Regions from separate parts of the Kitasatospora sp. NPDC024654 genome, predicted to be linked through region 4. Evidence: riboswitches for the same ligand, from Rfam matches in the RefSeq annotation. Region 4 holds a riboswitch; each other region holds the start of a gene.

Region 1 (7,506 bases), on a different contig from region 4:
GTCGCGCAGGGCGAGGGCGACCTGGCGGGCGGTCTCGGCGAGCGGCTGGTCGTCGCGGACGAAGGACCAGGCGAGCATGGTGACCGGGCCGGTGAGCATGCCCTTGACCGGGCGGTCCGTCAGGTCCTGGGCGTAGCGGTACCAGTCGACGGTCATCGGTTCGGGGCGGGAGATGTCGCCGGCCAGCACGGGCGGGCGGACGTAGCGGGTGCCGTAGGACTGGACCCAGCCGTGCTGGGTGGCGAGGTAGCCGGTGAGCCGTTCGGCGAAGTACTGGACCATGTCGTTGCGCTCGGGCTCGCCGTGCACCAGGACGTCCAGCCCGGCCTTCTCCTGGTAGGCGATCACCTCGCGCACCTCGGCCTCCATCCGTTCCTGGTAGGCGCCGGCGTCGATGCGTCCGGCGCGCAGGTCGGCGCGGGCGGTGCGCAGCTCGGTGGTCTGCGGGAAGGAACCGATCGTGGTGGTCGGCAGCAGCGGCAGGCCGAGCCGGGTGCGCTGGGCCTCGGCGCGCTCGGGGTAGGCCTGGGCACGGCGGGCGTCGGCGGCCGTGGTGGCCGCCGTCCGGGCCCGGACGGCTGGATCGTAGGTGAGGGCGGAGGCGGCGCGGGAGGCCAGGTCGGCGCGGTTGGCGGCGAGTTCGGCGGTGATCGCGGAGGCGCCCTCGCCCAGACCGCGGGCGAGGATGGTGGTCTCGGTGGTCTTCTGCCGGGCGAAGGCGAGCCAGCGGGCCACCTGCGGGGCGAGGTCGCGCTCCCGGTCGGCGTCGAGCGGGACGTGCAGCAGCGAGCAGGAAGGGGCGACGTCGACCCGGTCGGCCAGCCCGAGCAGTACGGCCAGGGTGGACAGCGACTTCTCCAGGTCGTTGATCCAGATGTTGCGGCCGTCCACCACGCCGGCGACCAAGCGCTTGCCGGGCAGGCCGCCGACGGCCGCGAGGTCGTCCAGGTTGGCCGCGCCGGGGCCGGTGAAGTCCAGGCCGACGCCCTCGACGGGAGCCTTGGCCAGGACCTTCAGCGCCTCGCCGGCCCGGTCGAAGTAGGTCGCGACCAGCAGCTTGGGCCGGTCGGTGAGGGCGCCGAGTTCCCGGTGGACCCGAGCGGCGGCGTTCAACTCGGCCGGGGTGCGGTCCTGGACCAGCGCCGGCTCGTCCAGCTGCACCCACTCGGCGCCGGCCGCACGCAGGTCCGCGAGGAGCTCGGCGTAGACGGGCAGCAGCCGGTCGAGCAGGGTGATCGGCTGGAAGTCGGCGGCCACGCCGGGCGCGGGCTTGGCGAGCAGCAGGTAGCTGAGCGGGCCGACCAGCACCGGGCGGCCACGGTGGCCGAGGGCGAGCGCCTCACGCAGCTCGGCGACCGCCTTGGTGGAGTTGGCGGCGAAGACCGTGTCCGGGCCCAACTCGGGCACGAGGTAGTGGTAGTTGGTGTCGAACCACTTGGTCATCTCCAGCGGCGCGACGTCCTGGGTGCCGCGGGCCATCGCGAAGTAGCCGTCCAGCGGGTCGGCCTCGACGGCGGCCCGGTGGCGCGGCGGGATCGCGCCGACGGCGACCGTGGCGTCCAGCACGTGGTCGTAGAGCGAGAAGTCCCCGGTGGGCACCTCGGTGACGCCGGCCTCGGCCAGCCGGTGCCAGTTGTCGCGGCGCAGGTCGGCGGCGGTGGCCCGCAGGACCTCGGCGCTGACGCGGCCGGCCCAGTAGCCCTCGATCGCCTTCTTCAGCTCCCGGTTCGGGCCCTGCCTCGGGTAGCCGTAGACGGTGGCCTGCGGGGTGGTGGAACTCGATGACACGGAACTCTCCTTCGCGAGTCGCGTTGCGATCCCGGGAGAGCACGGAGGTACGAGGGTACGAGAGTGGGGAACGCGGCACCAGGGGGTGCCCGCCCCGCCCCGCCGACCCTCCCACGAGGTCACCGAGATCACCGCGCACCGGTGGCACGCGGGCAGTGGCAGGTCTTCGGACTCGCGGGCACGCCGGGCCTGTTGGTCCGGCACCTACTGGCCGTCGCTTCCCGGGCCCCGCTGGGGCCCAGTGCGTGTGACGGCGGTCGTTCCCACTCACCGCTGCGGGGCAGTCCCGGATTTCCACCGGGTTCCCTCTTGCGACGCGCCTGCCTGGCTGGCAGGGCGAACCAACTGCGAGCCACAGCCTAGGCCCATCGGGACAGCTCCGGCAGCGACTGTCCGGATAGCGGATGGTGGTGTGGGAGGGATCCCGACCGTGGAGAGGTCGGGACCGCCCCGCAGCGGTGAGCCGCCGGGCGCCCCGGTGGCTCGAGCGGGCACCACTCGTCGGACGGTCCGCGCGCCCGGGCCCTGCCCGCCGAGTCGGCGCGGTCCGGGTCCGGGGCGAAGGTGCCGACGCGCTCGTCGACCGCCAGCGACCGGCCGGTGGCGGTCGCGGGTTCCACCCCCACCGGGCGCTCCGACCCCGCCCCGGCCCGCCGGTGCCCCGGTCTCCGTCACGGCGGGCCGGGGCGCCGGCGGGCGCGCCGGGGTCAGTGCTCGTGCCGCCGCAGGACGGGGTAGGGCACGGTGGTGCGGCGGTTCTCGTCGATGACGAGGGGGCCGCCGGCCGGCGGCCGGGCTCGCTGGACGCAGTCCTGCCGTTCGCAGATCCGGCAGCCGAGGCCGATCGGGGTGGCCGCGCGGGGGTCGTCCAGGGCGATGCCCTCGGAGTAGACGAGCCGGTGGGCGTGGCGCAGCTCGCAGCCGAGCGCGAGGGCGAAGGTGGTGTGCGGGGCGCCGTGCCCGGGTCCGCTGCGGGTCACGGTGGTGGCGGCCCAGAAGTAGCGCTTGCCGTCGGGCATCTCGGCGACCTGGGTGAGGATCCGGCCGGGGGCGGAGAAGGCCTCGTAGACCGTCCAGAGCGGGCAGGTGCCGCCGAGCCGGGAGAAGTGGAAGTCAGTGGCGGACTGCCGTTTGGAGATGTTGCCGGCCCGGTCCACCCGCAGGAAGGAGAACGGGACCCCGCGCAGGCCGGGCCGTTGCAGGGTGCTCAGGCGGTGGCAGACGGTCTCGAAGCCGACGCCGAAGCGGGTCTGGAGCAGCTCGACGTCGTAGCGCAGCTCCTCCGCGGCGGCGTGGAACGCCGTGTACGGCATCAGCAGGGCGCCCGCGTAGTAGTTGGCGAGGCCGATGCGGGCGAGCGCCGTGGCCGCCGGGGAGCCGAGGGAGGGCGCGTCGGCGAGGTGGTCGAGGAGCGGGCCGTGTTCGAGGACGGCGAGCTGGGTGGCGAGCTGGAAGGCGCGGCGGCCGTCGGTCAGCCAGGGCGAGAGGTGCAGCAGGCGGGCCACCGGGTCGTACCTGCGGACGTCGCCGGCGGCCGGCCCGGGCGGGGCGGTGGCGACGACGCGGATGCCGTGCCGGGAGGCGAGCCGGTGCTCCAGGGCGTCCGCCGCCCGGCCGGGCACGATGCCCAGCGCGGCGGCGTCGTCCTCGGCGGCGGTGTCCAGCTCGGCGATGTGGTTGTGGTGCTCGTAGAAGAAGTCGCGGACCTCGTCGTGCGGCTCGGCGGGCAGACCGGTGGACTCCCCCGGCCCGGCGAGGGTCACGGCGCGTTCCACCGCGTCACGGTAGCGGCGGTGCACGGCGACCAGGGCGCGGGCGACCGCCGGATGGTCGCGGACCACCTCGGCGAGCTCGTCCGCGGGCAGCTCCTCGCCACTGGCCTCGTCCGCGAGCGCGGCGCGCAGGTCGGCGGTGAGCCGACCGGCACCGCTGTCGGAGAAGAACTCCGGGTCGGTGCCGAGGACCTCGGCGATCCGCAGCAGCACCGGCGCGGTGAGCGGGCGCTGGTTGTGCTCCAGCTGGTTGAGGTAGCTGGTGGAGATCCCGAGTCGGCGGGCCAGCTCGACCTGGCTGAGCCCGTGGTCGCGACGGAGCCGGCGCAGCTTCGCGTGGGCGTAGACCTTCTGGCCAGGCGTGCGGTTCACGGTCCTCCTGCTCGTCGTCGGCGGCGCACGACCCGCAAAGTTAGCAGCCGCGGATTCGCAAAATCCGCACTTCCGCATCGCTGACCTGGACGGATTTCGCAGGATGGACGGGTCGACCACGGGCTCGGCCCGGGGAATGCTGCAAGTGCGCGCCGGGCCCCCCGGAGTCCCCGTCATCGGCACGACACCGTGCCGGAGGGCGGAGCGCCACCCATCCAGCAGGAGCCCGGCAGCCGCCGGGCCGAACCGTCGAGGAGTCCTGTGATCGACCATCAGGTACGGGTCCACCCGAGCGCGAAGGCGCTGCCCCGTGCGGAGCAGATCGCCTGGAAGCTCGCCGCCATGGCCTGCGGCACCGGGCAGCCCGAGGGGGACGTGGCCGCGATGGCGGTCAACCGGGTCATCGACAACGCGGCCGTCGCCGTGGCCTCGCTGCGGCGGCGTCCGGTCGCCGTCGCCCGCGCGCAGGCGCTGCCGCACGGCGGCACACCGGGCGCCTCGGTGTTCGGCACGGCGCCCGGCGTGCGCGTGTCACCGGAGTGGGCGGCCTGGGCCAACGGCACGGCGGTGCGCGAGCTCGACTTCCACGACACCTTCCTGGCCGCGGACTACTCCCACCCGGGCGACAACATCCCGCCGCTGCTGGCCGTCGCCCAGCACACCGGCCGCGGCGGCGCCGACCTGCTGCGCGGCATCACCGCGGCGTACGAGATCCACGTCGGTACGGGCGATCTGCCTGCACGAGCACCGGATCGACCACGTGGCCCACCTGAGCGCGGCCACCGCCTGCGGGATCGGCGCCCTGCTCGGGCTGCCGGCCGACGTCACGTACCAGGCCGTCCAGCAGGCCGTGCACACCACGACGGCGACCCGGCAGTCCCGCAAGGGCGAGATCTCCAGCTGGAAGGCGTTCGCCCCGGCCTTCGCCGGGAAGGCGGCGATCGAGGCGGTGGACCGGGCGATGCGAGGCGAGACCTCCCCGTCGCCGATCTACGAGGGCGAGGACGGCTTCCTCGCCTGGATGCTCGACGGACCCGACGCCGCCTACACGGTGTCGCTGCCGGAGGACGGCGAGCCGCGGCGCGCGATCCTCGACACCTACACCAAGGAGCACTCCGCCGAGTACCAGGCGCAGGCGATCATCGACCTGGCGCGGCGGCTGCGCGAGAAGGCCGGACCGCTTGACCAGGTGCGCTCCATCGTGCTGCACACCAGCCACCACACCCACCACGTCATCGGCTCCGGCGCCAACGACCCGCAGAAGTACGACCCGAACGCGAGCCGTGAGACCCTCGACCACTCGGTGCCCTACATCTTCGCGGTCGCGCTGGAGGACGGTGTCTGGCACCACGAGCGCTCCTACGCCCCCGAGCGGGCCCGGCGCCCGCAGACCGTCAAGCTGTGGCGGAAGATCACCACGGTCGAGGACCCGGAGTGGACCCGCCGCTACCACGACCCCGACCCCGAGCGGCGGGCCTTCGGCGGTCGGGCGGTGATCACCCTGGACGACGGCTCGGTGATCGAGGACGAGCTGGCCGTCGCCGACACCCACCCGGCCGGCGCCCGCCCCTTCGACCGACCGGCCTACGCGGCCAAGTTCCGCACCCTCACCGAGGGCATCGTCACCCCGGCCGACCAGGACCGTTTCCTGTCCGCCGCCGAGAACCTCGCCGACCTGACCGCCCGCGACCTGGACGATCTGTTCCCAGCCGTCGACACCGGGGCCGTGCGCGACTTCGACGCGAGCCTGCCGAAGGGCCTGTTCTGATGCTGCACACCCGCACCACCGCGTCCCAGCGCCGCCGCGCGCTGCGCGAACGGCTGGCGACCGGACGCCTGCTGGCCGTGCCGGGCGCCATCAACCCGCTGTCCGCCCGCCTGATCCAGGACACCGGCTTCGAGGCCGCCTACCTGTCCGGCGCGGTCCTCGCCGCCGATCTGGGCCTGCCCGACATCGGCCTGACCACGTCGACCGAGATCGCCGCGCGCGCCCAGCAGACCACCCGGGTCACCGACCTGCCCGTCCTGATCGACGCCGACACCGGGTTCGGTGAGCCGATGAACGCCGCCCGCACGGTCCAGCTGATGGAGGACGCGGGCCTGGCCGGCCTGCACCTGGAGGACCAGGTCAACCCCAAGCGCTGCGGCCACCTCGACGGCAAGTCGGTCGTGCCCCGCGAGGAGATGACCCGCCGCGTCCGGGCCGCCGTCGACGCCCGCCGCGACCCCGACTTCCTGCTCATGGCCCGCACCGACGCCCGAGCCCTTGAGGGACTGGACGCGGCGATCGACCGGGCCAAGGCGTACGTCGACGCCGGTGCCGACGCGATCTTCCCCGAAGCCCTCGCCGACGAGGCCGAGTTCGAAGCCTTCCGCAAGGCCCTCCCCGGGGTGCCGCTGCTCGCCAACCTGACCGAGTTCGGCAAGAGCCCACTCCTCGACGCCCACACCCTGCAGGACCTCGGCTACGACATCGCCCTCTACCCGGCCACCCTGCTGCGCCTGGCCATGGGCGCGGTCGAGGAGGGCCTGCGCACCATCGCCAGCGAGGGCACCCAGCAATCCCTGCTGCCACGCATGCAGACCCGCTCCCGTCTCTACGAACTCCTCGGCTACCAGGAGTACACGGCCTTCGACTCGGCCGTCTTCGACTTCACCCTCCCGCCCGGCACCTGACGCACCGGAGGCACCACCATGACCACCGCACCCGAGATCCACCGCGGCCTCGCCGGTGTCGTCGTCGACACCACCGAGATCTCCACCGTCATCCAGGAGACCAACTCCCTGACCTACCGCGGCTACCCGGTCCAGGACCTCGCCGCCCAGCGCTCCTTCGAGGAGGTCGCGTACCTGCTGTGGCACGGCGACCTGCCCGACCACGAGCAGCTGCGGGACTTCCAGGCCCGCGAACGCGCCCTGCGCCCGCTCGATCGCACCACCTCCGAGCTGCTGGCCAAGCTGCCCGGGACCTGCCACCCGATGGACGTCCTGCGCACCGCCGTGAGCTTCTTCGGCGCCGAGGACCCCACCGAGGACGACGACCGGCCGGCCCCCAACCTCGCCAAGTCCCTCACCCTGCTGGCCAGGCTGCCCACCGTGGTCGCCGCGGACCAGCGCCGCCGCCGGGGGCTGGACCCCATCGCCCCGGACCCCGACCTCGGCTACGCCGAGAACTTCTTCCGCATGTGCTTCGGCTCCGTCCCGGCACCGGAGGTGGTCCGCTGCTTCGAGCTCTCCCTCGTGCTCTACGCCGAGCACAGCTTCAACGCCTCCACCTTCACCGCGCGCGTGGTCACCTCCACCCTCTCCGACCTCTACAGCGCCGTCACCGCGGCGATCGGCGCGCTCAAGGGCCCGCTGCACGGCGGCGCCAACGAGGCGGTGATGCACATGCTGGAGGAGATCGACGACCCGGCCCGGGCCGCCGCGTGGCTGGACGAGGCGCTCGCCGCGGAGCGGAAGATCATGGGCTTCGGCCACCGCGTCTACAAGCACGGCGACTCCCGCGTCCCGATCATGCAGAACGCCCTGGACGAGCTGGTGGCCCGCGCCGCCGACCCCGCGGCGGCCCGGC
Region 2 (7,506 bases), on a different contig from region 4:
CGCGGACGGCGTAGGAGGTGACGTTGGTGGAGTTGGTGCTCTGGTTGTCGGCGAGGATTTGCCAGGTGTTGCCGACGGGTCGGCTGGTGACCTCGGTGGGTGGGACGGCGCCGCCGCTCTGCTGGTATCCGCCGCCGGTGATCGCGTGGCCGGTCGGGCAGCTGGCCGTGGCCACGACCGGGACCCTGGCTGTGGCCATCCCGAAGGGGCGGGTTCCGACGGGGATGGTGGCGGTGACGGTGTTGGTCGCCGCGTTGATCACCGACACGTTGTTCGTGGTGAAGTTGGCGACGTACACGAAGGTCCCCGACGTCGCAGCGTTGGCCGGGACGGCCGCCGCCACCGGCAGTGCCACGGCCCCCAGCACAATCAGCCCCGCCGTCAGGGCGCTTACCGGCAACGGCCTCGGTGTGGACGGAGTGGTAGCCGAGCATCCCGGCGACAATCGAGGGCGGGGCTTGAAGGACGAGCTGTTGCAGGGTCGCGGTCCAGCCGTGGAGAGGGGGGATGCCCACGACGGCGAGCCGCCTGCCGAGGCCCGCGGGGTCCATCGGCTGCCCGGCTCGGCGCCCGGGGAAGGCCAGTCACTGGCCGGAGCGGTGCCGTGCGGCCGGTTCGGCCGTGCGGTGTGGATGTAGTTGAGGAGCATGCCGGCGAAGGGCTCGGGGACTGAGGTGGGTGGATCACCGAGCCGGAGTGCGACCTGATCAGCTTCGTGCTGTACGTCGTGGATGGTGAGCCGGACCAGTCGCCGGACGGGCTGGGCATAGAGCAGGATCAGAGCGGCGGCGACCTGCTCCACGGGCGGTAGCTCGTCGCTGATCACGACCTTGCGGATCAGGGCGATGCGCCGGTGCTGGCTGATCGGGGCCGGGTTCTCGGTGCGGACCGTGGGCACTTTCAGGCGGGGCATCGCGTGGGTGGTCCATGGACCAGCGCAGGAACGGTTGGACGCGACGGCGCCTGATGGCGTTCTCGGCATACCAGGCGTCCAGATCGGCCTGGGTGCGGTCGTCGACGGTCCGGCCGCGTTCGGCGCGCCAGGTCAAGAACGCTGCCGCTCCGGTGAGTTGGGCTCGGGCCGAGGCGGCCGCGCCTGCGCCGTTCGCCACTCGGAGCGGGACACGGTGGCCCGCGCCGCAGGTTGTGCCCAAAAGCCCTCCCGCCCGTCACGACAGCCGTGCCGGCGGACGTCCCGGCCGATGTGGTCCTGTCGACGCCGGCTGCAACGGGCGTGCGCCAAAGTGGAGTTGGATCACGCCAAAGAGCCGCTCGGCGGGTAGCCGCTGACGACAAACCGGCACCTCGGCTGCCAGTGCACCTGCCGCGCGGACCGTCATCTGGAAGGGATCCACCCATGCTGATGATCAACCGTGTCCTTGGTACAACGCTCGCTGCCGGCGCGCTCCTCCTGGCCGGACTCACCCCGGCGTCCGCGCAGGCGGTCACTCCCCCCAGCAGGCCGCTCCCGGGTCCACGCAGGACTTCTACGCCACCGGTTGGGCCTTCTGCTCCCAGGCCGTCGCGCTCAACAACGTGACGACCGCCGTGTACAGCGGGGCGAACGCCGCAGGCCACCCGTCGAGTGAGTGCACCACGATCGGCCAGTGGCTCTGGCCGACCGTCGCGGCGGGGGAGCCCGTGCGTTGGAACTCCGAAGTCGAGATTCAGTGCACCGCCCCGGCGGCCGCCATCGCTACCGCCCACCTCCGCCAGGAAGGCCGGGAGCCGGCTGCGCGCAGCCGGCCACCCCGTGCGCGCAGACACCCCGAGCCCGGCACCCCGCCCGCGGCGCGGGCGTCAACCCCGTCCACATTCCACGTCGCGGTCCACGACCTTGACCACCCCGGACCGAGATCCGGACGTTCGACCGCCCGGGAGGGGTCCGGTACGGAGCCGGAAGATCATCCAGCGATCAGCTGTGCGACCGGACCGGCCAGCGGGACCGGCCCCGTAGCAGCGCTCTCACCGTGTGCGCCGTCCACGGCACTCAGGACACAGCACGTCGTGGACGGGCGGGCCGATCACCCGAATGCCGCTTCTGCCAGTCGTCCTGGAGCAGGCCAGGCCCGCGGCGTGGATCCCGGCCCGCGGGAGTTCCGTGCGCTGGGGCGGGTGCGGGCCCCAGCGCCGGTGCGGTTACTCGTGCAGGAACGTTTCGGTGAAGCTGGTGCCGCTGGAGCCGAGTGCGCTGGTGCGGGCCTCGTAGGTGCCGTTCGAGCTGGGGTCGAGCGCGACCGGGTTGAAGGACCCGAGGGACGTGCCGTTGACGGTGGCCGAGCTGAACTTCAGGGTGCCGAAGTTGGGGTAGGACCCGGTCGGCGACTCGATGATGACTTCGCCGCTGGCCCGTTGCGCGGAGAGGGACTTGGTGGTGCTGTAGGTCCAGCCTCGCGAGGAGTCGGTCAGTTTCAGGGTGTACTTGCTGCTCCCGGCGTAGGTCACCGAGGCGCTGACGGCGTCGCCGGCTGATACCGGGTACGAGCCGAGGCTCAGGTAGACCGGGTTCGCCGGGTACATCTCGTACCAGGCCTGGTCCACGGGGCTGCCGCTGGAGCAGTCGGTCGCCACCCCGGTCTGCTCCACGGTGGACGTGCCGTACCCGTCGATGCCGACCCAGGGGGCGTAGAGGTCGTTGGTGGAGTCGCAGGTCGCGTTCGCCTCGGTCCAGGTCGCCGAGACCGAGGTGAAGCCGCTGCCCGTGGCGGCGTAGCCGCCCCAGTTGTAGCCGTTGGTGTTGTAGTGCAGGGGGCGGAACGACAGTCCCTGTGCGGCCGCCGCGGTGGTCGGCGCGGCGGGGGCGGCGAGGGTGGTTGCTGCTGCCGCGAGGGTGGCGACGCGTATCAGGAATCCGCGCATGCTGGCTCCTATGTGGGGGACGATCAGGAAGCTCATACGCCAGCCCAAGCCGTGGGGGTGGCTGTGCGGGGTGGCAGTACAGGATCGCCGACTGTCATGAGACGGTCAATGGCCTTGACGGCATAGGACGTTGACGAAATTTCCGCGACAGCTGGAAGACTTGGTGGTGCTTCTCGAATCCGCGCTGACCGCTTGACTCCGGCGCTGGTCGCGGTTCCGTTCGTGATCTCCGTAGACGTGCGGAGGCGTCAGGTGAGCGGTCACCCACGGGCACCACTCGGCCAGGCGCGCCCCCAACTCAAGGCGGTCCGTCAGGCCATCGAGTACGTCGACGACACCCTCGAGGGCCAGCTCGGCCTGGAACAGCGGGTCGCGACGCTCCCGGGTCCAGGCCCGTGATCGGGACGACTGTCCGGGCAGGGCTCGCGGCGGCGGGCACCCCGGGAACGATCCGGCGAGCACACCGGGACACCATGGTTCCGGGGATCCGGCCGAAGTGGTGAAGTTCGAGGCCGGATGGGGCCCGCCGCCCGGTCCGGACGGCGGGCCGAGGTGCGTCAGCGCTCCGAGCGGCGCAGCAGGTAGGTGTCCATCAGCCAGCCCTTGCGGTCGCGGGCCGCCTTGCGCGCCTCGAGGACGCGCGGCGCGGTCTCGGCGAGCGGACCGGAGAGCAACACCTCGTCGGGCGTGCCGAGATAGGCGCCGTAGTGGATGTCGAGTCCGGCGGGGTCGATCTCGGCGAAGGCGGCCTGCCCGTCCAGCATGACCACCACGTCGTCCACGCCCTCCGGGAAGCCCTCGGCGAGCCGTCGGCCGGTGGTGACCTGGAACGGGCGGCCGACCCGGGTGAGGGTGGTGCGGTGCCGGGCGGCCAGGACCGAGATGCTGCTGATCCCCGGGATCACCTCGTACTCGAAGAGGTCCGGGGCGTCCCTGCGGGCCAGGACCTCCTCCACCACCGCGATCACGCTGTCGTACAGGCTCGGGTCGCCCCACACCAGGAACGCGCCCGTCTGGTCGGGACCCAGGTGTTCGGCGATCAGCCGGTCGACCAGGTCGGCGCGACGGTGGCGCCAGTCGTCCACCGCGGCCGCGTAGGCCGGCGCGCTGCGGTCCCGTTCGGCGTCCGGGGTCTCGACCACCTGGTGGCCGGGCCGGGCGTGTTCGTCGAGCAGTTGCCGGCGCAGCCGGATGAGGTCCTGGCGCTGCTCGTTCTTGTCGAGGACGAAGAAGACGTCGGTGCGGGCGATGGCCTTGACCGCCTGCAGGGTCAGGTGGTCGGGGTCGCCCGCACCGATGCCGATGATGAGGATGTGCTGCATGACCTGGATTCTGCCTGGTCCCACCCGCCGGGGCTCGGCCGGCCCGTGGTCCGTGGCCGGGCGGGCCGGCGGTCCGGTGTGCCGGTGGAACCCGTGCCGGGCCCGTACGGACGTCCTGCTACGCCGGTTCCCTGGCCTCCACGGCCGAGGCGGCGGCCGGGGTGGTCCAGCGGGCCTCGACCTTGCCGAAGCGCCAGTAGAGCAGGGCGACGACCCAGGTCAGGGCGAAGAGTCCGGCGATGGCGAAGCCGGCCTTGTTGATGTCGAAGTTCGCCATGAAGTCCCAGAACGGGCCGCTGAGGTGGAGCTCGGAGGTGAGGACGCCGAGCAGCTCGATGGTGCCGATCAGGAAGGCGGCGGCGATGGACAGGCCGGTGATGACGAGGTTGTAGTACACCTTGCGGACCGGGTTGGCGAAGGCCCAGCCGTAGGCGAAGTTCATGAAGCAGCCGTCCAGGGTGTCGAAGAGCGTCATGCCGCCGGCGAAGAGCAGGGGCAGCGCGAGGACGGCGTAGAAGGGCAGGCCGGCGGTGGCGGCGTAGGCGGTGGCGGCGAGCAGCACGACCTCGGTGGCGGTGTCGAAGCCGATGCCGAAGATCAGGCCGACGAAGAACATCTGCCAGGTGTGGTTGATCGAGCGCATGAAGCGGCCGAAGAAGCGCCACATCAACCCGCGGGCCTGGAGCTGCCGTTCGAGCTCCTCCTCGTCGAAGGTGCCCTGGCGCATCGAGCGGAAGACCTTGGCGATGCCGGCCAGCACGATGAGGTTGAGCAGCGCGATGAGGTAGAGGAAGCTGGCGGAGGTGACCGTGCCGATCACGCCGCCGACGGTCTCGTAGGTCGAGTTGGGGTCGACCATCGCGCCGAAGACGGCCTTGGCCGCGATGGTGATGCCGATGCCGACCACACAGATGATGGTGGAGTGGCCGATGGCGAAGAAGAAGCCGGTGCCGAGCGGTCGTTTCTTGTCGGCCATCAGCTTGCGGGTGACGTTGTCGATGGCGGAGATGTGGTCGGCGTCGAAGGCGTGGCGCGCGCCCAGGGTCCACGCGGTGAAGGCGACGCCGATGCCGACGCCGAGGCCGTCGTAGTGGAAGTGGTGGGGCAGCACGGTGAGGACGAAGATTCCCCAGCCGAAGCCGTTGAGGGCGAGGATGACCAGGGCCATCATGCCCAGACGTCCCCACTCGGAGGGGTGGAGCGCGTCGCGGATCGATCTGAACCGGGTTGCCGGGGTGTTCATGGGCATCCTCCTCGGGATGCTCGTCGGGCAGGGCGGCACCCGAGTCGGCCCACGGGGGCCGGGCGGTCCGTCCTTCCGTCGAGGCGGGAATCCGTAGCGCGACGGCAGGCGACCGGGCTTGTCCCCGTGAGGGGCATCACCGTTGCGGGACAGTGCCGGATTCACACCGGACTTCGCTGCTGGCACGCTGTCACAGCAGGCGGCTGCAACCTGGCCAGCCTAGTGAGGCGGGTCGTTCATCTTCAAGGTCGCGCAGGTCAAGAGCCGGACAAACTCTACGAGTGGGGCCGTCACCGGGCGGGACCCCCGCCGGTGCCGGAGGTGGCACCGATCGTCACGGGCACTGCGGTGGCGAGGTGTCAGCACCGCTCCCGCGTAAGGGCTTTGGCAGCCTGCTGGGGGCCAGGCACGGCAGCGGGCGCGGAGACTCCGCCGCCCCTCAGCCGAGGCACCGTCCGACGTCACTCGCCACCCCCACGCGACAAGCCGCGAGCCGCGATGTCGGGACCGCGGGCCGGGATCCGTAGCGCCTGGAACCGTGGGGGGAGCGCTTGTGGCGTGGCCGGGTCCGCCTCGGCGGCGGGCTGTCGGAGCCACTCGCACAGGGCGGCGGTGTCGTCCGCGGAGGTCAGCCCGCCGAGCCACAGGGGCCGGCTCCGCCGGCCGTCGGGTTGCCGCGCGTGGCTGCGGACCACGACGACGTTGGCCTGCTCGCACGGTCCCAGGCAGTCCGTGGTGCGCAGTCTGACGTGGGCGAGGCTGTCGGCTGTCGCGGTGAGTGCGGCCAGTTGGGCTTCGTGGTCGACGTCGGGGCGCTTGGCGGCGTTTCCGCAGCAGCACCCCCGGCACAGCACGATGTCCACGGTCGGCGGGGTGCGGGGGTCCGGGGTGCTGGTGCTCATGCGCCGTCGGTGGGCAGGCCGAAGGCGTCCGGGTGGAGCCAGCGGGCGATGGCGGTGACGGCCTCCGCGTTGCGGGGGCCGGGGGTGACCTGGTCGTAGCTCAGGGTCAGGAAGCAGTGGTTCCTGACCGCGGTCAGGTTCCGGGTGATCGGGCTGCTCTCCAGGAACTGCTGCTTCTGCTCGGCGGTGGGGGTGCCGTAGTCGTTGATGACGATGCACTGCGGGTCGGCGGCCGCGACCTGCTCCCAGGAGACCGAGGTCCAGCTCTGCCCGAGGCCGGCGAAGACGTTGGTGCCGCCACCCAGTCGGATCAGGGCGTCGGGCATGGCGAGCCCGCCCGCGGTGAAGGGTGCGGACTGGCCGCTGTCGTAGTCGAAGACCCGGACCGGGGCCAGTCCGGTCGTCTTGGCCTGCGCCACGGTCACCTCGGCCTTCATGGAGTCGACCAGCTGCCGGGCTCTGGTCTGCGCGCCGAAGATCTGGCCGAGGTTGGTGAGGTCGCGGTAGGTGTCGTCGATGCTCACGGAGCTGGTTGCGCTCTGGACGTGGGCGCAGGACTCGGTGAGGACGAGGGTCTTGATGCCGAATTTGGCCAGGCCGTCGGGGGTGAGGTCGGTCCCGGTGTGCAGGCCGTAGTTCCAGCCGGCGAACAGGAAGTCCGGGTGGAGGCCGACCAGCGGTTCCAGGGTGAAGTAGGACGGGGAGATGCTGGGGACCGTGCGGAAGGCCGCCTGGTACTGCTGCGGAACGGGCTTGCCGTCCGGGCCGTCGCCGTTGACGCCGAAGTCGCCGACCATGTGCGACTCGAGGCCCAGGGCGAGCATGTCCTCGGTGGTGTTGATGTCGTTGGACACGGCACGGGTGGGTGCCTTGGTGAAGGTGATCCGGGTGCCGCAGTTGGTCACCGTGACGGGGTACCCACCGTCACCCGGGGCGGCGGGTGTTGTGGATCGCGCGGCGTCCCCCGTGGTGGCGGGACCGCCGCAGCCGGTGAGGACAGCGCTGAGCACCACGGCCGTCGCGGCGAGAGCGCCCGCTCGCAGGAGGTGCGTTCGGACGAGGGAGCGACGGGGTCGGGGAGCACGGGGCTGGACCATGGCGTGCCTTTCGGTCAGGGGGTTTGCCCGGGCTTGGAGTTGAGCGGGGGCTCGATGGCCGAGGGGATGCGGACCGGCCGGTG
Region 3 (7,506 bases), on a different contig from region 4:
GTCCCGGAAGAAGCCGGAGATGCGCAGCGTCACGTCGATCCGCGGGCGGCCCAACTCCTCCAGCGGTATGGGCTCCAGGCCGGTGACCCGGCGCGAGGCGTCGTCCCAGACCGGCCGGATGCCGAGCAGTGCGAAGGCCTCGGCGATGTCGTCGCCGGCCGTGCGCATCGCGCTGGTACCCCAGAGCGAGAGGCCGACCGAGGGCGGGAACTCGCCGTCGTTGTCCGCCTGGTAGCGCTCGACGAGCGAGGCGGCCAGCGCCTGCCCGGTCTCCCAGGCGAGCCGGCTGGGCACCGCCTTCGGGTCCACCGAGTAGAAGTTGCGGCCGGTCGGCAGCACGTTGACCAGCCCGCGCAGCGGCGAACCGGACGGGCCGGCCGGCACGAAGCCACCGGTCAGCGCGTGCACCACGGCGTCCAACTCGTCGGAGGTGGCGGCGAGTCGGGGAACCACCTGGCGGGCCGCGAAGTCCAGTACCTCGGCCACCGCGTCCGGCAGCCCGGCAGCGACCTTCGCCACCGCCTCGGGCGCCCAGCCCTCGGCCTCCATCGCCTCGACCAACTCCCGGGCCCGCGCCTCGGCCTGGTCGGTGGCGCCGAGGGTGAGCGCGGCCTCGTCCAGGCCGAGCGCCTCCCGCAGGCCGGGCAACGCCCGCACGCCGCCCCAGACCTGGCGGGCGCGCAGGATGGCCAGCACCAGGTTGACCCGGTCCGGGCCACTCGGCGCCTGGCCCAACACGTGCAGACCGTCCCGGATCTGGGCGTCCTTCACCTCGCACAGCCAGCCGTCGACGTGCAGCAGGAAGTCGTCGAAGCCGTCGTCCTCGGGGCGTTCGTCCAGGCCGAGGTCGTGGTCCAGCCGGGCGGCCTGGATCAGGGTCCAGATCTGGGCCCGGACGGCCGGCAGCTTGGCCGGGTCCATCGCGGCGATGTTGGCGTGCTCGTCGAGGAGTTGCTCCAGGCGGGCGATGTCGCCGTAGGAGTCGGCGCGGGCCATCGGCGGCACCAGGTGGTCGACCAGGGTGGCGTGCGCGCGGCGCTTGGCCTGGGTGCCCTCGCCCGGGTCGTTGACCAGGAACGGGTAGATCAGCGGCAGGTCGCCGAGCGCAGCGTCCGGGCCGCAGTCGGCGGAGAGCGCGGCGGTCTTGCCGGGCAGCCACTCCAGGTTGCCGTGCTTGCCCAGGTGGACGATGGCGTCCGCGCCGAAGCCGCCGTCCTCGCGGGCCGCCCCGATCCAGCGGTAGGCGGCCAGGTAGTGGTGCGAGGGCGGCAGGTCGGGGTCGTGGTAGATGGCCACCGGGTTGGCGCCGAAGCCGCGCGGCGGCTGGACCAGCACCAGCAGGTTGCCGGCCCACAGCGCGGCGAGCACGAGGTCACCGTCGGGGTTCTGGCTGCGGTCCAGGTAGAGCTCGCCGGGCGGCGGACCCCAGTGCTCCTCGACGTCGGCGCGCAGGCCCGCGGGCAGCTTGGCGTACCAGCGGCGGTAGTCGGCGGCCGGGATCCGCACCGGGTTGCGGGCCAGCTGGTCCTCGGTGAGCCAGTCCTGGTCGTAGCCGCCGGCGTCGATCAGGGCCCGGATCAGCGCGTCGCCCTCGTGCTCGCCCTCCGCGGGGACCAGGCCGGGCAGTGCGTCCGGGCCGTCCTCGGGGCCGATGTCCCAGCCCTCGGCACGCAGTCGGCGCAGCAGTCGGGCCGCGCTGGCGGGGGTGTCCAGGCCGACCGCGTTGCCGACCCGGGCGTGCTTGGTCGGGTAGGCGGACAGCACCAGCGCCAACCGCCGCTCGGCGGGCGGGATGTGGCGCAGCCGGGCGTGCCGGACGGCGATCCCGGCGACCCGGGCGGCGCGCTCGGGGTCGGCGACGTAGACGGTCAGGCCGTCCTCGTCCAGCTCCTTGAAGGAGAACGGCACGGTGATCAGCCGACCGTCGAACTCCGGCACCGCCACCTGGGTCGCGGTGTCCAGCGGGGACAGCCCGTCGTCGCTGCCCTCCCAGGTGGCGCGCGGCCAGGTCAGGCAGAGCGCCTGCAGGATGGGCCGGTCCAGCGCGGCGAGCGCGCCGGCGTCCCAGGCCTCCTCGTCGCCGCCGGCCGAGGCGTCCGCCGGGCGGGTGCCGCCGGCGGCCAGTACGGTGGTCACGATGGCGTCGGCGCGGCCGAGTTCGGCCAGCAGCTCGGCCGGGGCGCCGCGCAGCGAGGAGCAGTAGTACGGCAGCGCCTGGCCACCGGCGTCCTCGATCGCCGCGCAGAGGGTGTCCACGAAGGCGGTGTTGCCGCTCATGTGGTGGGCGCGGTAGTAGAGCACCGCGACCCGCGGGCCCTCGGCGCGGCGCGCGGTGCGCTCCAGCGGGCCCCAGTCGGGCGCGGAGGCGGGGGCGGCGAAGCCGTGGCCGGTGAGCAGCACGGTGTCGGAGAGGAAGGCGGCCAGCTCGGCCAGGTTGGCCGGGCCGCCGTGCGCCAGGTAGGCGTGCGCCTCGGCGGCCAGGCCGGCCGGGACGGTGGAGAGCTCCATCAGCTGGGCGTCCGGCGCCTGTTCACCGCTCAGCACGATCACCGGGCGGGGGCCGGCGAGGAGCGCGTCCAGCCCCTCCTGCCAGGCGCGACGGCCGCCGAGCAAGCGGACCACCACCAGGTCGGTGCCCTCCAGCAGGGCGGGCAGGTCCTCGGGGGTGAGCCGGGCGGGGTTGCCGAGGCGGTAGCCGACCGGGCCGGTGCTGGCGCGGGCGGAGAGCAGGTCGGTGTCGGAGGTGGAGAGCAGCAGGATCACGCGGCGGCCCTCCCACGGCGGATGGTGGGGAGGGGCAGGGCGCCGGGAACGGGCAGGCCCTCGGGAACGGGCAGGGCAGGGCAGCGCATACGGCTAGCCTTCCTCGGGGTCCGCGCCCCGTAAGAATCACGGACGGCAGGAGTTCCTGGCTCCCGCGGCCGGTGAGCCGCGGTCACAGTGGCGGGACCGCACCGGTTTCACACCGGTTTCCTCCCCTTTGCGCCGTCGCTGGCGAGGGCGAACCAGCCGGCCCGCCCGGCGACATAGTAGAGCCTCGGTGCCGGCGGGTGGCCGGCAACGGGACGAAGCACACAGCGCGCCGAGGGACACCGGAGACATGGATCACGCTGGTCGCGGGGCATACGTCCGGTCGGATCATCGGTATGCTCGCCGCCATGTCAGCCACTCCCACGCCGCCCGAGCCTGCCCCCGTCCGGGCCGGCCGGGGGCGCGACGACGCCTGCCCGGGGGCGCTGCGGCTGCACGCGGCGGACGACGGCGGACTCGCCAGGGTGCGGGTCCCCGGCGGGCTGCTGGCGGTCGATCAGGCCCTCGCGTTGGCGGAGGCCGCGCAGGCGCTGGGGGACGGCGAGCTGGAGACCACCTCGCGCGGCAACGTGCAGCTGCGCGGCCTGGCGGCGGACGCCGGCGCGGAACTCGCCGCGCGGCTGCGGGCGGTCGGGCTGCTGCCCTCGGAGTCGCACGAGCGGGTGCGCAACATCGTGGCCTCGCCGCTGGCCGGGCTGGACGGCGTGGGTTTCGCGGAACTGCGGCCGTGGGTGCGCGAACTGGACGAGCTGCTGCGCGGCAGTGAGACCGCCCGGGAGCTGTCCGGACGGTTCCTCTTCGCGCTGGACGACGGGCGCGGCGACGTCGCGGCGCTGGACGCCGATGTGACCTTGATCGCACGGCCGGCGGGTGCCGGCGCCTGGCTGCGGCTCGGGCGGTCCGCGCGCGTCGCGGAGCTCGCCGGGCTCGCGGACGGGCCACGACTGGCGCTGCGGGCGGCGGAGGAGTTCGTCCGGCTGCGCAGCGGCGCCTGGCGGGTGAGCGAGGCCGACCCGGACGGCTCGTTGCTGGCGGAGCGGCTGGGTGCCGAGGGCCTGCCGTGGCGTTCGCCGCCCGCGCTGCCCGGTACCCGGCCGGTGGTCGGCGCGGTGGCCGGGGGCGGCGCCCTCTCGGTGGGGCTGCGGTTCGGACGGGCGAGCGTCGAGCAGTGGCGGGCGCTGGCCGGTGCCGCCCGCGGCGAGCTGCGGATCACCCCCTGGCGCGGCGTGGTGCTGCCCGGGGCCGACCCGGCGGCGCTGCCCGGGCTCGCCGCGGCGGGCCTGCGCACCGACCCGCGCTCGCCGTGGGAGCAGGCCAGCGCCTGCACCGGCGCGCCCGGCTGCGCCAAGTCGCTGGCCGACGTGCGCGCGGACGCCGCGACGGCGCTGGCGGTGGACGCGCCGGACGAGGCGCGGCTGCTCCCGGTGCACTGGTCCGGCTGCGAGCGGCGCTGCGGCCACCCCGCCGGCCGCTGGGTCGACGTGCTGGCCACCGGCTCCGGCTACCGCGTCGCGGTGCGCCAGTCCGGCGACAGTGGAACAGAAGTGACGACCCAACAGATGGTGGCAGCGGTCGCCGCCGCCCGGAGGACCACGTGATCGAGTACGAGAAGGACGGTGCGGCGATCTACCGCGAGTCCTTTGCCACCATCCGCGCCGAGGCGGACCTCGCCGGCCTGCCCGCCGACGTCTCCCAGGTCGCGGTGCGGATGATCCACGCCTGTGGGATGACCGACCTGGTCGCCGACCTGCTCTACAGCCCCGGCGTGGTGGCCGCCGCCCGGTCCGCGCTGCGGGCCGGCGCGCCGATCCTGTGCGACGTCTCGATGGTGGCCAGCGGCGTCACCCGCAAGCGGCTGCCCGCCGACAACGAGGTCGTCTGCACCCTCTCCGACCCCGCCGTGCCGGGCCTGGCCGCGGAGTTGGGCACCACCCGCAGCGCCGCCGCGATGGAACTGTGGCGGGACCGGCTGGCCGGCTCGGTGGTCGCCGTCGGCAACGCGCCGACCTCGCTGTTCCGGCTGCTGGAGATGGTCGAGGCGGGTGCGCCCCGACCGGCCGCGGTGATCGGCGTGCCGGTGGGCTTCGTCGGCGCGGCCGAGTCCAAGCAGGCGCTGGCCGAACACCCCTCGGGCCTGGAGTACCTGGTGGTCCGCGGGCGCCGTGGCGGCAGCGCGATGGCCGCTGCCGCGCTCAACGCGATTGCGAGTGAAGTGGAATGACGGATCGTCAGCATTCGGTTGGGCGGCTCTACGGGGTCGGCCTCGGCCCCGGCGACCCGGACCTGATGACCGTGCGGGCCGCCGAACTCATCGGCAAGGCGGACGTGGTGGCGTACCACAGCGCCCGGCACGGCCGCTCGATCGCCCGCTCGATCGCCGCCCGTTACCTGCGCGAGGGGCAGCTGGAGGAGCCGCTGGTCTACCCGGTCACCACCGAGACCACCGACCACCCGGGCGGCTACCGCGGGGCGATGGACGAGTTCTACGCCGAGGCGGCGGCCCGGCTGGCCGCGCACCTGGACGCCGGGCGCGACGTGGTGGTGCTCGCCGAGGGCGACCCGATGTTCTACGGCTCGTACATGCACATGCACAAGCGGCTGGCCGACCGCTACCCGACCGAGGTGGTTCCCGGGGTGACCTCGGTCAGCGCCGCGGCGGCCCGGCTCGGGCGGCCACTGGTGGAGGCGGAGGAGGTGCTGACCATCCTGCCGGGCACACTGCCCGAGGAGGAGCTGACCGCCCGGCTGGCGGCCACCGACTCGGCCGCGATCCTCAAGCTCGGCCGGACCTTCCCCACCGTGCGGCGGGCCCTGGAGCGCTCCGGGCGGCTGGCGGAGGCGCAGTTCGTCGAGCGGGCCACCATGACCGGGGAGCGCACCGCGCCGCTCGCCGAGGTGGATCCGGAAAGCGTGCCGTACTTCTCGCTGGCGGTGCTGCCGAGCCGGATCGGGCTGCCGGCCGCCACTGAGGACGACGCACGGGCCGACCGGGGCAGTGTCGTCGTGGTCGGGCTCGGCCCGGCCGGCCCGCTCTGGCTCACCCCCGAGGCTCGCGGCGAACTCGCGGCCGCCGACGACCTGGTGGGCTACACCACCTACCTGAACCGGGTCCCGGTCCGGGCCGGTCAGCGGCGGCACGGCTCCGACAACAAGGTCGAGGCCGAGCGCGCCGAGTTCGCCCTCGACCTGGCCCGGCGCGGTCGTCGGGTCGCGGTGGTCTCCTCCGGTGACCCGGGCGTCTTCGCGATGGCCACCGCCGTGCTGGAGGCGGCCTGCGCCGACCCGTACCGCGAGGTGCCGGTGCGGATCGTCCCCGGCATGACCGCCGCCCACGCGGCGGCCTCCCGGGCCGGTGCCCCGCTCGGGCACGACTACGCCGTGGTCTCGCTCTCCGACCGGCTCAAGCCCTGGGCGGTGGTGGCCGAGCGGCTGCGCGCGGCGGCCGCCGCGGACCTGGTGCTCGCGCTCTACAACCCCGGTTCGCGCAGCCGGACCACCCAGGTCGGCCTGGCCCGCGACGTGCTGCTGGAGCACCGCGCGCCGGACACCCCGGTGGTGCTGGCCCGCGACGTCGGCGGCCCGGAGGAGCGGGTACGCACCGTCCGGCTCGGCGAGCTGGACCCGGCCGAGGTCGACATGCGGACCATCCTGCTGGTCGGCTCCTCGCAGACCCGGGCCGTTCGGCGCGCTGACGGCAGCGAGGTGGTCTGGACCCCGCGCCGCTACCCGGAGAGCTGAAAGGGCGAGGGGCCCCTCGGTTCACACCGAGGGGCCCCGGGACCTGGCCGTACTGCTCGAGCGGTCAGGTCCAGCTGGTGTCCTCACCCGACGCACCAGCAGACAGCACGACTGTTCGTGCGATTGCCCGACCCTGCTGGATCCCCCCGTACCGCGTCATTTCCCTACCTCTCATCCCCGTGATGGCGAGGCACCCCGCTCACCCCCGTAACGCAGGCCGTGCATGCTGCCGAGGGAGGCGCCGGACCTGCTGGTCAGCGGGATTCCTCGAAACCAATGGTCAGGAGGTGTCGGCTGTCGTCCCCTGCTCGACAGCCGACCGCTCTTGGCCAACACCTAAGAAGGTACCGGTCGGTACCGACAACGGGTACCGCATTTCTTCCCCGGGGGAGGCCGCCCGGAGGGTGGGGCCGGCCGTCGTCGGCGGACGGCGGGTCAGCCCGGGAAAGTCACCTCGGTCAGCCGCTCCGAGGCCTCCCACAGCTGCGCCGCCCGAGCCAGGTCCCGGCACTGCCGCGGCGGCCGGGCGGTGGTCGGCAGCCCGGTCAGCCCGCCGGGGCCGTCCGGTCCGTAGTACCCACCGCTGACCGCGCGCGGGCTGGTGGCCGCGACCAGGGAGGGCAGCGCGCCGCGGGCCGCCTCCTGGGTGAGGCCGGGGATCATCGCCGGCCACTCGCTGACGTTGAGTGCGGCCCGCTCGGGCGCGCGGCCCAGCATCGGCCCGTTGGACGTCAGGTTGGTCCGGGTGTAGCCCGGGTGCGCGGCGTTGGCCCGCAGGCCCCAGCCGTACCGGCGGCTGCGCCTGGCCAGCTCCTGGGTGAACATCAGGTTGGCCAGCTTGGAGCGGCCGTACGCCTCCCACGCGTGGTAGCGGCGCTCGGAGTTGAGGTTGCCGAGGTCGATCCGGCCGAGGTGCGCCGCCAGGCTGCTGACCGAGACCACCCGCGGTGCGCCGCT
Region 4 (7,506 bases):
TCGACCAGGCCGACCAGGAGCGCCTGGCCCCAGGCCTTGGCCGCCGCGCCGACCGTCATGGCCAGCGCCCGGCCCGCGGCGCGGGCGTCCTCGGGGAGCAGCTCGCCGCGCTTGTCGACCGCGTCGAGTTCGCCGGCCCAGCGGGCGATCCGCACCGCGTCGCCGAGCATCCGGCGGGCCAGCGGGGCCAGCTCGGCGGGGACCGGCAGGCCGGCGGGCACCGGGACCCGGCCCCGGCCGGGCGCCGGCCGCGGGGTACGGCGGCGGGGGGCCCCGGGGCCGCCCGGCTGCGCGCTGTCGGCGCGGCGGGCCGCACCGGGAAGACGGGTCACCGTCGCGCCGGTACCCGTGGTCGGCGGGAGCGGGGCATCACGGTCGCGCGGATTCCGAGACGTCACGCCGTGCAGTCTTCCCCGTGTACGGGGCTTCTGTCACATCGAGTTCGGCGCGTCTTTCGACGCGCGGCGGCGGCCGGTGGGTGGAGATGGGGCAAGAGAGCCCAAACCGGGCCGGCGCGGCTGGGGTGACCTGTCCACGACACTAGCGGGGGGCACGGTACGTGGTCAAGGGGTGACCCACCGCGTGCGGGCCCGGCCCCGGATCACAGGATCGGCGTCAGGAAGCGGCGCAGCGCCTCCTCGTAGCCGCGCGGATCGGCGTTCCAGAGCGCGGCGTGGCCGGCGTCGGGGACGGTCCGCAGGTTGACCAGCAGCGGGCGGTTGCGGGCCAGCCGCTGGGCGGCGCGGTACGGGGCGATCGGGTCCTGCGGGCTGTGCATCAGCAGGGTGGGCAGCCGCAGCTCGGCGCCCTCGGCGAGCTGGGCGAAGTCGCCGGTGTCCACCCCCGTCCGGCCGGCGGCCGCCCAGATGCCGAGCTCGGCCACCGCGGCGGGCTTGCCGGCCCGGGTCGCCCGGTTCCGCACCGAGGCCGCCAGGTCGAGCACCGGGGAGTCCAGCACCAGGCCGGCCAGGTCGTCGCGGAAGTCCGAGCGGGCGGCGGTCTGCAGGACCATCGAGGCCCCCAGCGACCAGCCGTACAGCACGATCCGCCCGGCGCCGGCCTGCTTGGCGAACCGGATGGCGGCCTCGACGTCGTGCCACTCGGTCTCGCCGAAGTGGCCCAGCCCGTCGGGCGAGGGCGGCGCGCCCTGGTCGCCGCGGTAGCTGATCACCAGGGCCGGCAGGTTCAGCCGGTGCACGACCGGCAGGACGGGCAGCGCCTGCCGCCGGTCGGCCCGCGGTCCGTGCACGGCGATCACCCAGGTGCCGCGGACGGCCGGCAGGTACCAGGCGGGCAGCGGGCCCAGCTCGCCGTCGACCACCACGTCCATGGAGTCCAGGCCGCAGGACGAGACCGGGTCGCCGCGCAGCACCCGCGGGGTCAGTTCGACGTCCGCGCTGTCGGCCGGGCCGCGGCCGGCGGTGAACTCCAGCCGGCGGGTCACGGTCCGCTGGTCGCCGCGCAGCACCGGGCCGACCACCGCGTGGCCGCCGGCCCACTCCAGCGCGTACCGGCCGCGGCGCAGGCTCTCGGTGGTCCGGGTGAGGGTGACCTCGTCGGCGCTGATCGACCGCACCCGCAGCGGCGGCTCCCCGGCCGCGGCGGGCTCGCCCCCGGCCCCCGGCTTCAGCGCGAGGTCGGACACCCGCCGCCCGAGCAGCAACACGGCGGCCCCCGCCGCGACGACGACAGCGGTGCCAGCGGCGACGACGGTTCCCCTACGCATGGCGCTCCCCGGGTGGTGAGTGGGTGACGCTCCCCAGTTCATCCCGTGAGCCGTGCGCCGGCCACCGCAACACCGCCGTACGGGCAGCCTCCGCTACACCGGGAGGTCGGGGGCGGTGGTGGCGAGGAGGGCCCAGAAGCGGTGGTCGGCGGGGGCGGCGGGGGGCCGGGGCTCCTCCGGGGCGGTGCCGCCCCAGTGGGAGGGGACCCGGTGTTCGGCCTGGAGGGCGGCCAGGACGCTGGCGAGGGTCTCGCGCGGGGCCGGGACCAGGCGGGCGACCGGCTTCAGCTGGGGCTGCCAGCGGCCGGCGACGCACTGGCGCAGGCACTGTTCCAGCTCCTCCTCGGCACCGGTGATCCGGACCAGGTCGCGCAGCGTCAGACCGAGGGTCTCGGCGAGGGCGCGGGTCTCGTCGGCGTCGCCGGTCCAGCGTCCGGTGAGTTCGGCGTCGGCGTACGTCCGCCCGCCGACGCCGATCCGGGTGGCGGCCTGGTCCCGGCTCAGTTCGCGGGCGAGCCGGAAGTCGCGCAGCGAGGTCGGACGGACCCCCATCAGCTGTGCCACCGGGCACCAGAGCGCCCGGGCGAGTGCGATGAGCTCGGTCTCGCTGGGCCGGATCTCGCCGCTCTCCCAGCCGAGGACGTGAGCCGGCAGCAGCCGGACGCCGTGCGCGGCCATCGCCTCCGCCACCTGTTCGGGGGTCAGCCCGAGCCCGGCGCGGTGCGCCCGGGCGGCCTGCGGGGAGAACGGGACCGGGGTGGGGGCCGGGGGGCTGCCGCGTCGCATGGGACGACGGTAGGGGTGCGGTCGAGCCCGCCCCCAGTCGCCGAACGCACGAAGCCGGGGAGCGACCCCCGGCGGCGCCTTGGACGTATCACCAGCGCCGAGGCGGCGTCAGTGTCCGTTACTCGGAGGTACCGACGGTTCCGTCCGGTGTGATCAACCACTCCGGGGGCCCGGTTGACGGCCGGAACGGGCGCGTGATGGGATCCTTGGGCCAAACGGAGGCAAGCAGAGGAAGCCGGTGCGAGTCCGGCGCGGTCCCGCCACTGTCACCGGGGAGCGCGTTCGAACGATGGTCACGGTGTCCCGCCACAGGGGCGTTGGAAGGCCCGGGCGCGCGTCCGTACCCGGGAGCCAGGAGACTCTCGCCCCCGCGACGTCGAGCCAGGGCGCGGACCCTGAGTGAGGACACGCACAGCATGCAGCCTGCTCCCCGGCCGGCGCCGAGCGCCGTGGGGGTGCCGCTCCGTCAACCTCCCCGCGCCCGACGCCCGTACGCCACCGCGGCCGGCGGCTACGCGCTCGGCGCGGTCGCCGGTTACGCGGCCGACCTGCGGTTCGCCGACCCGCGCCGGGGTCACCCGGTGGCCGCCTTCGGCCGGGCCGCCGGCCGGCTGGAGCGCGCCCTCTGGCGCGACCACCGCGGCGCGGGGGCGCTGTACACCGCGCTCTGCGTGGGCGGTGTCACGGCCGCCGCGGTGACGGTGGAACGGCTGGTGGGACGGCGGGGCATCGCGGCGAGCGCCGCCACGGCGGCCGCCACCTGGACCGTGCTCGGCGGCACCTCGCTCACCCGCGAGGCCCGTACGATCGGCGCCGCCCTGCGCGCGGGCGACCTGACGGCGGCTCGGGAGCGCCTGCCGCACCTGTGCGGGCGCGACCCGAGCGCCCTGGACGAGCCGCAGCTGGCCCGCGCGGTGGTCGAGTCGGTGGCCGAGAACACCGCGGACGCCGTGGTCAACGCGCTGGTCTGGGGTGCCCTGGCGGGCAGCCCGGGCCTGCTGGCGTTCCGCGCGGTCAACACCCTGGACGCGATGGTGGGTCACAGGTCACCCCGGCACCGGCGCTTCGGCTGGGCCTCGGCGCGGCTGGACGACCTGGCCGGCTGGCCGGGCGCCCGGCTGACCGCGCTGCTCACGGTGGCCGCCGCGCCGCACCCGCGGACCGCCTGGCGGGTCTGGCGGCGGGACGGCTCGGCGCACCCGAGCCCGAACGCCGGCCAGGCCGAGTCGGCCTTCGCGGGCGCGCTCGGGGTCCGGCTCGGCGGCTCGTTGCGGTACGGGGAGAGGGTGGAGAACCGGCCGGTGCTGGGGGCGGAGCTGCGCCCGGTGGCCGTGGACGACATCGAGCGCGCCTGCCGGCTGTCGCGCCGGGTGGGCCTGTTGGCGCTGGCCGTGACGGTGGCCGGCCGCTGCGCGGGGCACCGGGTACGGGCGAGGGCGGCACGCGCCGCCGGGACGGGAGGTGGCAGCCGATGAGCAACGCACTGCTGGTCGCGGGGACCACGTCGGACGCTGGCAAGAGCGTGGTCACCGCCGGGATCTGCCGCTGGCTGGCCCGGCAGGGGGTGAGGGTCGCGCCGTTCAAGGCGCAGAACATGTCGCTCAACTCGATGGTCACCGCCGACGGCGCGGAGATCGGCCGGGCCCAGGTGATGCAGGCCGCCGCGGCCCGGGTGGAGCCCGAGGCGGCGATGAACCCGGTGCTGCTGAAGCCGGGCGCCGACGGCCGCAGCCAGGTGGTCCTGCTCGGCCACCCGATCGCGGAGGTCGGCGCGCTCGACTACCGCGAACGCAAACCCTTTCTGCTGGAAAGGGCCCTGGACTGCCTGGCCGACCTGCGCCGCCGCTTCGACGTGGTGATCTGCGAGGGCGCCGGCTCGCCCGCCGAGATCAACCTGCGCGACCGCGACATCGCCAACATGGGCCTGGCCCGGGCCGCCGACCTGCCGGTCGTGGTGGTCGGCGACATCGACCGCGGCGGGGTCTTCGCCGCGATGTACGGGACGCTGGCGCTGCTCTCCGCCGAGGACCAGCGGCTGGTGGCCGGCTGGCTGGTGAACAAGTTCCGCGGCGACGCCCGGCTGCTCGGGCCCGGCCTGGACATGCTGCACGAGCTGACCGGCCGTCCGGTGCTGGGCACCCTGCCGATGCTGGCCGGTCTCTGGCTGGACGCCGAGGACTCGCTCGACCTGTCCACCGCCGTCGAGCGCGCCGACGCCGCGGGCCCGTACGGGGCCGACGTGCTGCGGGTCGCCGTGCTGCGCTTCCCCCGGCTGTCCAACTTCACCGACCTGGACGCGCTCGCCCAGGAGCCCGGCGTGCTGGTTCGCTGGGCCACCCGTCCCGAGGAGCTGGCCGACGCGGACCTGGTGGTGCTGCCCGGCACCCGGGCCACCGTCGCCGACCTGGCCTGGCTGCGCGAGCGCGGCCTGGCGGCACCGCTGCGCGAGCGGGCGGCGGCCGGGCGGCCGGTGCTCGGGGTCTGCGGCGGCTACCAGATGCTGGCCCGGCGGATATCGGACGAGGTCGAGTCGAGGGCGGGCCGGGTCGAGGGACTCGGGCTGCTGCCGACCACGGTCGAGTTCGGGCCGGAGAAGGTGCTCGGCCGGCCGGCCGGCGAGGCCTTCGGCGAGCGGGTCGAGGGCTACGAGATCCACCACGGGGTGGTGACCGTCGAGGGCGGCGAGGCCTTCCTGGACGGCTGCCGCGACGGCGCGGTCTGGGGCACCACCTGGCACGGCGCGCTGGAGAACGACGGGTTCCGCCGGGCGCTGCTGCGCGAGGTCGCGGCGCTGGCCGGGCGGGCCTTCGTGCCGGCACCGGACACCTCGTTCGCCGCCGCCCGGGAGGCCCGGCTGGACCGGCTGGGCGACCTGATCGAGGAGCACGCCGACACCGCCGCGCTGTGGCGGCTGATCGAGGGCGGGGCCGGCGCCGGGCTGCCGTTCGTCCCGCCGGGGGCTCCGGCCACCCGCGTCCTGGAAGGTGACCTCCTGTGAGTGACGTCCGATACCCGTTCACCGCCATCGTCGGCATGGCCGACCTCCGGCTCGGGCTGCTGCTCAACGCCGTCTCGCCGGCGGTCGGCGGGGTGCTGGTGCGTGGCGAGAAGGGCACCGCGAAGTCGACCATGGTCCGCGCGCTGGCCGGGCTGCTGCCGTCGATCGCGGTGGTGACGGACTGCCGGTTCGCCTGCGACCCGGTCGCGCCGGACCCGCAGTGCCCGGACGGGCCGCACGAGGCTCCCGGTGTCGACCGGCCGGCCCGGCTGGTCGAGCTGCCGGTCGGCGTCACCGAGGACCGCATCGTCGGCTCGCTCGACCTCGAGCGCGCGCTCGCCGAGGGCGTCAAGGCCTACGAACCGGGCCTGCTCGCCCAGGCGCACCGCGGGGTGCTCTACATCGACGAGGTGAACCTGCTCCAGGACCACGTGGTGGACCTGCTGCTGGACGCCGCCGCGATGGGCCGCTCCTACGTCGAGCGCGAGGGCGTCTCGGTGCGGCACGCGGCGCGGTTCCTGCTGGTCGGCACGATGAACCCGGAGGAGGGCGAGCTGCGGCCGCAGCTGCTCGACCGGTTCGGGCTGACCGTGGAGATCGCGGCCACCCGGGACCCGGCGGAGCGGGCCGAGGTGGTCCGCCGCCGGCTCGCCTACGACGCCGACCCGGCCGGCTTCGCCGCCCGGTTCGCCGCCGAGGAGCGGGAGCTGGCCGAGCGGATCGGCGCCGCCCGGGCGCTGCTGCCCGCGGTCGGGCTGGGCGACGCGGCGCTGCGCCAGATCACCGCGGTCTGCGCGGCCTTCGAGGTGGACGGGCTGCGTGCGGACATCGTGATGGCCCGGACCGCGGTGGCGCTGGCCGCCTGGGCCGGACGGACGGCGGTGACCGAGGAGGACGTCCGACAGGCCGCCCGGCTGGCGCTGCCGCACCGGCGGCGGCGCAACCCGTTCGACGCGCCGGGACTGGACGAGGAGCAGCTGGACCGGACACTGGCCGAGCACACCGAGCAGCCGGACGAACCCGAGCCCGACGGGGACGGCCCGGACGGCGACGGGCCCGACGGCGACGGACCGGGGGAGGACGGCCCAGGGGACGGCGGTCCCGACGGCGGGGGCGGCGCGCCCGAGCCCGCCGGTCCCACGGCCCCGGACGCGGCCACCCCGGCCCCCGACAGCCCGCGGGACGTCCCCGCACCCCCCGCGCCGCGCCCCGCACCCGCCCGCGAGTCCGCTCCCGTCGCGGCCGGCGAGCCCTACCGCACCAAGCTGTTCAAGGTCCCCGGCACCGGCCGCGGCGCCCAGGGCCGCCGCTCTCCCGCCGAGACCGACGGCGGCCACACCATCCGCGCCCGCCGCCCGACCGGGCCGCTGACCCGGCTGCACCTCGCCGCCACCCTACGGGCCGCCGCCCCGCACCAGGTCGCCCGCGGCCGCGCCGGACGGGCCCTGCTGCTGCGCCACGACGACTTCCGTGAGCAGGTCCGCCAGGGCCGGGAGGCCAATCTGGTGCTCTTCGTGGTGGACGCCTCCGGCTCGATGGCCGCCCGGCAGCGGATGACCGCCGTCAAGGGCGCCGTGCTGTCGCTGCTGATGGACGCCTACCAGCGCCGCGACAAGATCGGCATGATCACCTTCCGCGGCCGGTCCGCCGAGCTGGCGCTGCCGCCGACCTCCTCGGTCGAGGTGGGCGCGGCCCGGCTGGAGCGGCTGCCCACCGGCGGACGGACCCCGCTGGCGGCCGGACTGCTGCGGGCCCACGAGGTGCTGCGGGTGGAGCGGTTGCGCGATCCGCTGCGCCGTCCGCTGCTGGTCGTGGTCACCGACGGCCGGGCCACCGGGGGTTCCGCCGCGCTGGCCGAGGCCGGACGGGCCGCCGGGCTGCTGGCCGCCCAGGGCACCGCGGCCGTGGTGCTGGACTGCGAGTCGGGACCGGTCCGGCTCGGCCTGGCCCGCACCCTGGCGGGCCAGCTGAACGCCTCCGCGGTCACCCTGGACGA

The links. A riboswitch is a leader RNA that binds a small molecule or an ion and turns the genes downstream of it on or off. The one in region 4 is predicted to bind cobalamin.
Region 1: it holds a riboswitch for cobalamin, as region 4 does, so the genes downstream of both, metE (5-methyltetrahydropteroyltriglutamate--homocysteine S-methyltransferase) here and ACZ38L_RS00890 (cobalamin biosynthesis protein) in region 4, are expected to answer to the same signal.
Region 2: it holds a riboswitch for cobalamin, as region 4 does, so the genes downstream of both, nicT (Nickel transporter NicT) here and ACZ38L_RS00890 (cobalamin biosynthesis protein) in region 4, are expected to answer to the same signal.
Region 3: it holds a riboswitch for cobalamin, as region 4 does, so the genes downstream of both, cobN (cobaltochelatase subunit CobN) here and ACZ38L_RS00890 (cobalamin biosynthesis protein) in region 4, are expected to answer to the same signal.

What each region holds. Positions count from the first base shown of each region.
Region 1 is NZ_JBVHLF010000051.1:15,939-23,444, reverse strand. It holds gene metE (5-methyltetrahydropteroyltriglutamate--homocysteine S-methyltransferase) at 1-1,788, opposite strand, end outside; cobalamin riboswitch at 1,929-2,150, opposite strand; gene ACZ38L_RS26135 (short-chain fatty acyl-CoA regulator family protein) at 2,496-3,932, opposite strand; partial or broken gene ACZ38L_RS26130 (MmgE/PrpD family protein) at 4,194-5,700, shown strand; gene prpB (methylisocitrate lyase) at 5,700-6,608, shown strand; gene ACZ38L_RS26120 (bifunctional 2-methylcitrate synthase/citrate synthase) at 6,627-7,506, shown strand, end outside.
Region 2 is NZ_JBVHLF010000045.1:9,635-17,140, forward strand. It holds gene ACZ38L_RS24445 (hypothetical protein) at 1-913, opposite strand, end outside; gene ACZ38L_RS24450 (G1 family glutamic endopeptidase) at 2,140-2,859, opposite strand; gene ACZ38L_RS24455 (hypothetical protein) at 3,112-3,258, shown strand; gene cobF (precorrin-6A synthase (deacetylating)) at 3,417-4,181, opposite strand; gene nicT (Nickel transporter NicT) at 4,300-5,424, opposite strand; adenosylcobalamin (AdoCbl) riboswitch at 5,488-5,626, opposite strand; gene ACZ38L_RS24470 ((2Fe-2S) ferredoxin domain-containing protein) at 5,886-6,326, opposite strand; gene ACZ38L_RS24475 (ABC transporter substrate-binding protein) at 6,323-7,231, opposite strand; gene ACZ38L_RS24480 (ABC transporter ATP-binding protein) at 7,438-7,506, opposite strand, start outside.
Region 3 is NZ_JBVHLF010000015.1:15,873-23,378, reverse strand. It holds gene cobN (cobaltochelatase subunit CobN) at 1-2,763, opposite strand, end outside; cobalamin riboswitch at 2,881-3,025, opposite strand; gene cobG (precorrin-3B synthase) at 3,159-4,409, shown strand; gene ACZ38L_RS11990 (precorrin-8X methylmutase) at 4,406-5,032, shown strand; gene ACZ38L_RS11985 (precorrin-2 C(20)-methyltransferase) at 5,029-6,549, shown strand; gene ACZ38L_RS11980 (SDR family oxidoreductase) at 6,985-7,506, opposite strand, start outside.
Region 4 is NZ_JBVHLF010000001.1:196,466-203,971, reverse strand. It holds gene ACZ38L_RS00905 (hypothetical protein) at 1-332, opposite strand, end outside; gene ACZ38L_RS00900 (alpha/beta hydrolase) at 602-1,726, opposite strand; gene ACZ38L_RS00895 (helix-turn-helix domain-containing protein) at 1,820-2,512, opposite strand; cobalamin riboswitch at 2,742-2,873, shown strand; gene ACZ38L_RS00890 (cobalamin biosynthesis protein) at 2,929-3,987, shown strand; gene ACZ38L_RS00885 (cobyric acid synthase) at 3,984-5,510, shown strand; gene ACZ38L_RS00880 (putative cobaltochelatase) at 5,546-7,506, shown strand, end outside.